Gemmata palustris: one gene and its partner. Each later gene encodes a partner of the first gene's protein in a complex. Links are inferred from orthologs where the notes say so. Each region holds a gene or a part of one and is shown on either strand. Other genes may lie near its edges.

Evidence for each region. The genes of interacting proteins can lie anywhere in the genome.
Region 2: the proteins of secY (region 1) and secA are in contact, whole or in part, in a crystal structure (PDB 3DIN), measured with the Thermotoga maritima proteins. The link is inferred for Gemmata palustris from one-to-one orthologs. Residues at the interface, in WP_004081795.1 of Thermotoga maritima: Glu108, Gly109, Glu110, Glu111, Ala236, Glu237, Arg238, Arg239, Ile240, Thr241, Ile242, Gln243, Tyr244, Ala245, Arg246, Arg247, Val248, Thr249, Gly250, Arg251, Arg252, Val253, Tyr254, Gly256, Ala257, Ser258, Thr259, Tyr260, Leu261, Pro262; in WP_004082002.1 of Thermotoga maritima: Glu261, Ala262, Arg263, Lys300, Ala301, Arg302, Thr303, Ile304, Ile305, Leu323, Tyr324, Asp325, Pro326, Val329, Ser330, Tyr333, Ile336, Lys340, Phe345, Val349, Glu363, Phe364, Tyr374, Ser375, Gly376, Gly377, Glu393, Ile395, Thr482, Ser483.

What each region holds. Positions count from the first base shown.
Region 1 is NZ_JAGKQQ010000001.1:7,869,185-7,872,934, forward strand. Bases 1-2,900 are described here. They hold secY (preprotein translocase subunit SecY), read left to right. Parts: upstream 1-629; coding sequence 630-2,171; downstream 2,172-2,900. Other genes in these bases: rplO (50S ribosomal protein L15), read left to right, coding at 1-463; J8F10_RS32775 (adenylate kinase), read left to right, coding at 2,385-2,900. Outside these bases: more of J8F10_RS32775, read left to right, coding at 2,901-3,062; map (type I methionyl aminopeptidase), read left to right, coding at 3,315-3,750. UniProt on the Escherichia coli protein: The central subunit of the protein translocation channel SecYEG. Consists of two halves formed by TMs 1-5 and 6-10.
Region 2 is NZ_JAGKQQ010000001.1:6,161,397-6,166,725, forward strand. The notes cover bases 404-4,882. They hold secA (preprotein translocase subunit SecA), read left to right. Parts: upstream 404-779; coding sequence 780-4,682; downstream 4,683-4,882. Other genes in these bases: J8F10_RS25590 (hypothetical protein), read left to right, coding at 404-552; J8F10_RS39260 (3-deoxy-D-manno-octulosonic acid transferase), read left to right, coding at 4,775-4,882. Outside these bases: more of J8F10_RS25590, read left to right, coding at 295-403; more of J8F10_RS39260, read left to right, coding at 4,883-5,329. UniProt on the Escherichia coli protein: Required for protein export, interacts with the SecYEG preprotein conducting channel.

The sequences.
Region 1 (3,750 bases):
CCACGGCAAGACCTGCGGACTCGGTCACAAGGGCCAGTACGCGAGCGCAGGTGCCCGGCTCCCCAGCGGGCTGTTCGAAGGCGGTCAGATGCCGCTGTTCCGCCGGTGGCCCAAGCGCGGGTTCAGCCACGCGACCTGGGACAAGACCGCCGCCGTTGTGAACGTCGGCGACCTCGACCAGTTCGACGCGAACAGCACCGTCGACATGGCTTCGCTCAAAGATCGCCGGCTCGTCGTCGGGACGTTCGATCACTTGCGCATCCTGGGCGACGGCGCGACCGTGCTCACGAAGAAGCTCACCGTGCGGGCGGACCACTTCACGAAGGCGGCGAAGGCCGCGATCGAGAAGGCCGGCGGCACCTGCGACGTGATCCCCAAGCCGAAGAAGCCCGTGCGGAACAAGATGGGCTCGAAGAAGAAGGCGCTGGACGCGGCCCGCGCCGCGAAGGCCCCCAAGGCGTGACTTTAGATTTGTGACTTCGGGTCTGCGATTTCGGACCGGTGATTGAAGAGCAGCGGATGCTTCTTCTCGATCGCCGGTCCGAAGCCGCACATCTGAAATCTCGGGTCACAAATTTGAAATCGGCACCCCGAAATTCCGGCCGAGAAGAGCCGTAAGGACAACGGACATGAATTGGCGCTCCATCTGCCTCGCAGCCGGTATCGCGAGTCTCGTCGGTGGGATGGTCACGTTCTCCTACGGCGGCGAGTCGTGGTTGGGGTGGACGCTCACCATTTTCGGCGCGACCGCCAGCATCCTGGGTCTGGTGCCGGATCAGCTCCTCACCATCTTTAAAATCCCGGAACTGCGGAAGAAGATCTTCATCACCCTGATCTTCCTCGCGGTCTATCGCATCGGCTACTACGTTCCGCTGCCGATGATCGACCAGGTGAAGATGGCCGAGAAGATGGCCGACGCCCAGCGCGGCGCGCTCGGCCAGGTGCTCGGGTTCGTCTCACTGTTCTCCGGCGGTAACCTCAGTAACGCCTGTATCTTCTCGCTCGGCATCATGCCGTACATCTCCGCGTCCATCATCGTGCAGCTCCTGTCGAGCGGCGTGGTGCCTTCGCTGGAGAAGCTCCGTAAAGAGGGCGAGAGCGGGCGGAAGAAACTCAACGAAATCACCCGCTATTTGACGGTACCGATCTGTATTATCCAGGCGGTCATGGTCGTGCAAACGGTCATGAAACCGGACATGGGGCAAGACGGAGGGATGGGGCTGGCGCCCGCCGGCTACGACTCGGGCTTCGAGTTGTGGTGGTTCGGGTTCACCGCCGTCATCACACTGACTGCCGGGACCGTGTTGCTTATGTGGCTCGGCGAGCAGATCGACGAGTACGGGATCGGGAACGGCATCTCGCTCATCATCATGGCCGGTATCGTCGCACGCATCCCGGACGCGACCAACTCGCTCCTGATCGACAGCACGACCGGTAAGCTCAAAGAGTCGGTCTTTACGCTGGGCGGATCAGGGGCGGACATCAGTTTCGAGAAGCTCATTGTTCTCGCGTTCCTGTTCGTCACGGTGGTCGTTGGTGTGATCGCGATGACGAAGGCCCAGCGCCGCATCCCGACCCAGAGTGCCAAGCACGTCCGCGGGCGCCGGGTGTACGGCGGCACGCGACAGTTCCTCCCGATGAAGGTGAACGCGGCCGGCGTCATGCCCGTGATCTTCGCCAGCACGCTGCTCATCCTGCCGTGGTTCCTGTTCAACGCGATTTACAGCTTGTCAGACAGCTCGCTCGGCTGGGCCGGCACGCTCTCGACGATGTTCCAGAACCACCGCGGGTGGCTCTATAACTTCATGTACGTGATTATGATTTACGTCTTCACGTACTTCTGGGTGGCGATCACCTTCAACCCGAAGGAGATCGCGGACAACCTGAAGGACCACGGGAGCTTCATCCCGGGTTACCGGCCCGGGAAGAAGACGGCCGATTACCTCGAGCGGGTGCTGATGCGGGTCACGTTCGTCGGGGCCGCGTTCCTCGCGATCATCGCGATCATCCCGAACGTCATCTCCAGCGAACTGGAGATCCCGCCGCAGGTCGCGAGCTTCTACGGCGGCACCGGTCTGCTCATCGTCATCAGCGTGGCCCTCGACCTGGTGCAGAAGATCAACAGCCACCTCGTCATGCGGAACTACCCCGGCCTCACCGACGAGACGTGAGACCGGGTTTGAAACGCACGGTTTTTCGCGGGCGCGTCGTTCGGAGACGCGCCTTAATCTTTTCTGGTCCCCTTGCTGATCTCCAATTCGCCCGAGACAATACGGGGGTTGTGAAGGATCGGTGTGCCCACTTGCCCGCTCCCGGACAGCGAACGTTCGCGCGGCTCGGGTGTCGCCCGGCTACTGGCCGGTGCTCTCGCAAGGTAACGGTTCATGCGATTGGTGCTCGTCGGACCTCCGGGCAGCGGCAAGGGTACGCAGGCCGAGCGGCTCGTGCAGCGGTTCGGCCTCACGGCCATTGGCACCGGCGCGATGTTCCGCGACGCGATCGCCCGTGACACGGCGATGGGCCGGCAGGTGAGGCCGATGATGGACCAGGGCCTCCTCGTCCCCGATCCGATCGTCAACGACGTGGTCGCCGAGCTGTTCCGCAGTTCCGCGCGCCCGGAACGCTTCGTGATGGACGGGTACCCGCGCACGTACTCCCAGGCGGTCGCGTTCGACGCGCTCCTGCACCTCGAGTACCTCGCGCTGGACGCGGTCGTCAACCTAGCCATTGACGACGACGAGGTGGTTCGGCGCATCAGCGGCCGGCGGTGCTGCTCGAACCCGGAGTGCGGGGTGTGCTTCCACTCGATGGCCCGGCCGCCCAAGGTGGCCGGGCAGTGCGACGTCTGTGGGCACCCGCTGCTCCAGCGCGACGACGATAATGAAGAGACGATCCGGCGGCGGCTCGGCGAGTTTCACAAGAACACGAACGATCTGCTCGCCCACTACCGCAAACAAAACCTGGTCGATGACATAGCCGCGACCGACCCACCGGACGTAATATTCCAGAACATCCTGGCGGCACTGGCGCGACGAGCCCCAAAGAGTTACGAACCGTCCTGAGTCGGGGACGAGAACGGAGGACGCGATGATACGCGACGGCATACGCCGGTCACGCGCCTCCCGTAGCGCAGTGGTACGAGTGCCGGTCTTATAAACCGGCGGGCGCGGGTTCGATTCCCGCCGGGAGGACACGAGGAGAACGGGCGGACCGCGGGTTCGGATTACGGAACGCCGAACGCCGCGCGAAGTCGCCACCAGATCGCTACTTTGTTGGACCCGAGTTCCGCACCCCGCGTTCCGCGCTCGATACCTATGCTCCGACCCAACGCCAATCGTCCGCCGGAACTGAAGTCCGCCCGCGAAGTCGCGCTCATGCGCGAGGCGGGCAAACTGGTCGCACGCGCGCTGAAGATTTGCCGCGACCTCGCCAAGCCGGGCGTGAAGACGATCGAGATCGATCAAGCGGTCGAGGCGTTCTACGCGAAACACATGGCGGTGCCGCTCTTCAAGGGGTACCCGGGGAAGACGCCGTTCCCGGCCGTGACGTGCTTGAGCGTGAACGAACAAGTGGTCCACGGCATCCCGGGCCAGCGCGTGTTGAAGGAAGGCGATCTGCTAAAAGTGGACACCGCCTGCAGGCTCAACGGCTGGTGCGCGGACCGCGCGATCACCGTTCCCATTGGAACCGTTTCGCCCGAGAAGTTGCGGCTGTTGAAGGTCGGCGAAGAGACGCTCCAGATCGCGATCG
Region 2 (5,329 bases), 1.7 Mb from region 1 along the record:
ACAAGAGAGCATTAACTGGCGCTGCGAACGCCCCCGTAACCTCCAGCCCGAGGGCCGGACATGAAGCCTCTCCAATTTCTCACACGACACCCGATCGCCGTTCTCGGCGTTCTCGGCACGGCGTTCGTGGTCTGGATCGGTCAGGATGTATTTCGTGGGTTTGGACTGACCAGCCCACCCCAACTGTCGGACGACGTCGTTGTTCTTGATATTAGGCAGATTCCCCCCAATTTTGAACGACCAAAGTTCACACCGCAAGGAACAGCCCAAACCTTGCCGAAGCTCAAGCCGGGAATGACGCGCACGGAAGTCGAAGGGCTCGTCGGCGCGCCCGTACCCAGCGACATCCACCCCGCGACGATCACGGGAGGAAAGGTTACGTACCACACGGCTTACGAGGCCGATCTCGAACCGCCGGCCACCGTGCGCCCGATCCGTCACACGAAGGTGATCGGCCCCGCACCGGCTCGCACGCTGGTCACGTTGGAATTCGACGCCACACAGCCCGGGCACCCGTTGGTCGAAGTTCACTACCCCGACCCGCTTTTCTGATCGTCACTTCACGAAGCCCACGAAAACTGCCGCCGGCGATTTCCGGCGGCTTTCTCGTCCCGTTAGGGTTAGTTCCGCCCGCGCCAACTGTGCCGGTTCTACCGACCGCGCGAGCGGTCCGTATTGACCCACTTTTCCACGCTCCTTAGATTGGGACTCTGGTGGGGTCCGCGCGCACGAAGCGCCGCGAGCCACGGCGCGTAGACGTTCACGCAGGGAGTCAGACAATGGCGACAGCGCAAGCGGGCCTCGAACCGACCATTTTCGAGCGCCTGGGCGACCGGTTCAACGCCTTCGTCGAGGGGTGCGTGCGCGTCATCTCCCGGATGCTGGGCGGTTCGACCGACGAGCGCCGGATCAAGAGCATCGGCTACATCCGGCCCCGGAACGCGGAGGCGCACACCGTCCTCGCCGGCTCGGCACTCGCGCGGGTGAACGAACTCGAACCGAAGATGCAGGGCCTAACCGACGACGAGTTGAAGGCACTGAGCACGGAGTACCGGGAGCGGCTGAAGCAGGGCGCGACGCTCGACGCCCTGCTCCCCGAAGCGTTCGCGGCGTGCCGCGAGGCCGCGCGCCGCACCAAGAGCATGCGGCACTACGACGTGCAGATCCTCGGCGGCGCGGTGCTCCACGGGTACAACACCGGGCTCGGCAGCATCGCGGAAATGAAAACGGGCGAGGGCAAGACGCTCGTCGCCACGCTCGCCGCGCACCTCAACGCGCTCGACGGCCAGGGCGTCCACGTCGTCACCGTGAACGACTACCTGGCGCGACGCGACTGCGAGTGGATGCTCCCCATTTACAACGCGCTGGGCGTCTCGGCCGCGTACATCCAGTCCGACATGGACCCGGAAGCCCGGCGCCGGGCCTACGAGTGCGACATCACCTACGGCACCGCGTCCGAGTTCGGCTTCGACTACCTGCGCGACAACATGAAGATCGCGCGCCACGACGACGAGCAGTACCACCCGTACTACCGCCAGGTCCAGCGGGCGCACCACTACGCCATCATCGACGAGGTGGACAACATCCTCATCGACGAGGCCCGCACCCCCCTCATCATCAGCGGCCCGGCGTTCTCCGACGCCAAGCGGTTCGCCGAGGCCGACAAGGTGGCCCGCGCGCTGGCGGAACTCGAGCGCAAGGCGCGCAAGGAGCTGATCGCCGCGGGCACGGTCAAGGCCGGCGGGACCGAGGGCGACAACCTCACGATCCTCGCGCCGATCGACCCCGCCAAGGTCGACCCCCAGAACCCGCCCCCCAAGGGCGTGTACTTCGAGATCAAGGAGAAGGAGCGCACCTGCCACCTGACGGACGTGGGCGTGCGCAAGGCGGAAGAGCTCGCCGGGGTCGAGAGCTTCTACACCGCCGGCAACATGGAGTGGCCGCACCTGATGGACAACGCGCTGAAGGCGCACCACCTCTATCAGCTCGACCGCCACTACATGATCGACCGCGACCAGCGGGAGAACAACGAGCTCAGCATCGTCATCATCGACGAGCACACCGGCCGCGCGATGTACGGGCGCCAGTGGTCCGACGGGCTGCACCAGGCCGTGGAAGCGAAGCACCCGAAAGAGGGGGTGCAGATCAAGCAAGAAACGCAGACGATGGCCACGGTCACGCTGCAAAACTTCTTCAAGCTCTACGCGAAGCTCGCCGGGATGACCGGGACCGCGAAGACCGAGGAAACCGAGTTCTGGAAGATCTACAAGCTCGACGTGGTCGCGGTCCCGACCAACAAGCCGATGCGCCGGATCGAGCACAAGGACCTCGTGTACCGCACCGACAAGGAGAAGTGGGACGCGGTGGTGAAGGAAGTGGTGGAGCTGTGTAAGACCGGGCGCCCGATCCTGATCGGCACCAAGGACGTGGACCGCAGCGAGAAACTCTCGCACATGCTCAAGCGCCAGGGCGTGAAGCACGAGCTCCTCAACGCGAAGCCGGAGAACGTGGGGCGCGAGGCCGAGATCGTCGCGCAGGCCGGGCGCATCGGCGCGGTGACCATCTCCACGAACATGGCCGGCCGCGGAACGGACATCATCCTCGGCGGGAACGCCGAAACCCTGGCGTGGGCGCGCCTCAAGCAGCTCAAGGACTCCGACAACCGCCCGCTGTACCCGACCCGGCTCGAGGTGCCCAACGACGTGTGGACCGCAACGGTCAACGAGATCGAGTCCAAGGAGAAAATGAAAGAAGAGGGCCGCAAGGTCGCGGAGATGGGCGGCATGCACATCCTCGGCACCGAGCGCCACGACTCGCGGCGCATCGACAACCAGTTGCGCGGGCGCGCCGGGCGCCAGGGCGACCCGGGCTCGAGCCGGTTCTACCTGTCGCTCCAGGACGAACTGATGCGCCACTTCGGGGGCGAGTGGGTCGGCAAGGTGCTCACGCGCCTGGGCATGGAAGAGGGCGAGGCGATCGAGTCCGGGATGGTGAGCCGGCGCATCGAGGGGGCACAGAAGAAGCGCGAGGAGATGCACTTCGACCAGCGCAAGAACCTGCTCGAGTACGACGAGGTCATGGACCTCCAGCGGAAGCGCGTTTACGGCGCGCGCCAGGAAGTTCTGGACGGCAAGAACCCGCGCCTGATGATCCTGGAAATGATCCGGCTCCAGATCGAGTCGGCGAACGAGCGGTTCCTCGCGGACAACTACGGCGCGGCCAGTTTCGCCGAGTTCGCCAGCAATCGGCTCGGTATGGAGTTCGAGGCGAGCGACTTCCGCACCTCTTCCTACGAGGACGCTTCGCGCCAGGCGCTCGAACAGGCCATCGCGAACGTGCCGACCTTCATGCAGGAGCGGTTGGAAGAGAACCTCAACTCCGACGAGGACGAAAAGGACTGGAAGTGGTCCGAACTGACGCGGGCGATCAACGCGAAGTACGACCTGAAGCTCACCGAAAAGGACCTCCGAAAGATCGGAGCCGATAAACTCGCGGAGGTGCTCGTTCACAAGGCCGAGACCGCGGTGAAGGCCGTGAACCTCGCCGACGGCGAACGGTTCCTCACGCGGACCTACGGGGCGGAGGCCCTGGCCGAGTGGTGCCGGCAGAAGTTCGGTATGAAGGTCGCCGTCGAGGAGATCCAAACGCGGGGCGGCGCCGAACTGACCGAGTACCTGTACCGCAAGGTTCTGGCGACCTACCGCCAGAAGGACGTGGAGTTCCCGGTCCGCGTCGCGATGCAGAACTTTATGTCGGACAAGCCCGCCGCCGGGCAGCAGCGGTACGACCGAGACGGCCTGTACCGGTGGTCGGCCCAGCGCCTCGGTACGGTGATGGCCGCGCGCAAGCACGGCCCAGAAGCCCTCGCGGACCCGGCGGGGTTCTTCACGGTCGCGTTCAAGGCGCTCGACGAGGAGGGCTGGACGGAGGAGCTGATCCGCACGGAACCGCGCTCGAAGCTTCGCGAGAAGCTCACGGAGATCGCGCCGAAGGCAATGCCGGCGGGCGACGTCAGCGAGATCGACAAGCAGCTCGAATCGATCTTCACCGGGGCGAAGGTGGCCGAACAGGAGGACGCGAAGGAACTGGTCGAGTGGGCGCAGCGGGAACTCGGGCTCACGCTCGACTCGGCACGGATCGTCGGCAAGACGCCGGACGAAGCGCGCCACGGCATCCTGAACGCCTACGACGAGAAGTACCGCCCGGAAATGCACTCCGTGGAGCGCACACTGGTCCTGGAACAGATCGACAGCGCGTGGAAGACGCACCTTCTGGTGATGGACAACCTGCGCAGCGGCGTCGGCCTGGCCGGGTACGCGCAAGAAGACCCGAAGATCGTGTACAAGCGCGAGGGGATGCAGGAGTTCGACAAGATGTGGGCCGGCATCCGCGACCGCGCGACGGAGTCGGTGTTCCGCATGGAAGAAATGGGCGACGAAGAAGCGCAGGCCGCGCTGTGGGCCGGCGCCCGAGCCACCCACGCGGCCGCGATCTCCGCGACCCAGGCCCGCCAAGCGCAAATCGATTCGAGCGAGCAGCAAACGAACGCGGGCGGCGAGGGCAAGAAGGTGGAGCCGATCCGCAACGAAGGAAAGAAAGTGGGGCGCAACGATCCGTGCCCGTGCGGGAGCGGCAAGAAGTACAAGAACTGCCACATGAAGATGGAAGCCGGCAAGAAGTAAGGCGCGAGTTTTAGCTGCGCAACGTGAAGCTCGAAAACAGCGGCCGGGTTCCACCCCGGCCGCTGTTGCACCTCGCCGGGAACGGATTCCCAATGCTCCTCAATCTCGTCTACCTGCTCGCGCTCGCGACCCTCTCACCGTGGTTAGTGTGGCGCGCATTCGCCACCGGCCGGTACCGCCGTGAACTCGTTGCCAAGTTCCTCGGTCGGGTGAGCGTACATAACCCCACGAAAAAGCGCGTCGCGTGGTTCCACGCGGTCAGCGTGGGCGAAGTGAACCTACTCGACACACTCGTGCCCCAATTCCGCAAGCGCCACCCGGACTGGCTCGTCGTCGTCTCGTCCACCACCGACACCGGTCTCGCGGAAGCGCGCAAGCGGTTCGCCGAACTCGATGTGATCGCGTGGCCGTTCGACTTCACCTGGGCCGTCGCGACCGCGCTCGACGCGGTGAACCCCTCGCTCGTCGTTCTCACCGAGAGCGAACTCTGGCCGAACTTCCTCGCCGCCGCGAACGCGCGCAATGTTCCCGTGGTCGTGGTGAACGCGCGCCTCAGCCCGCGGAGCTTCCGGCGCCTGAAGCGCGTCGCGGGCCTCGCGCGGCGACTACTGTTCCGCCACGTCACGCGGTTCGCGGTGCAAGAGGCC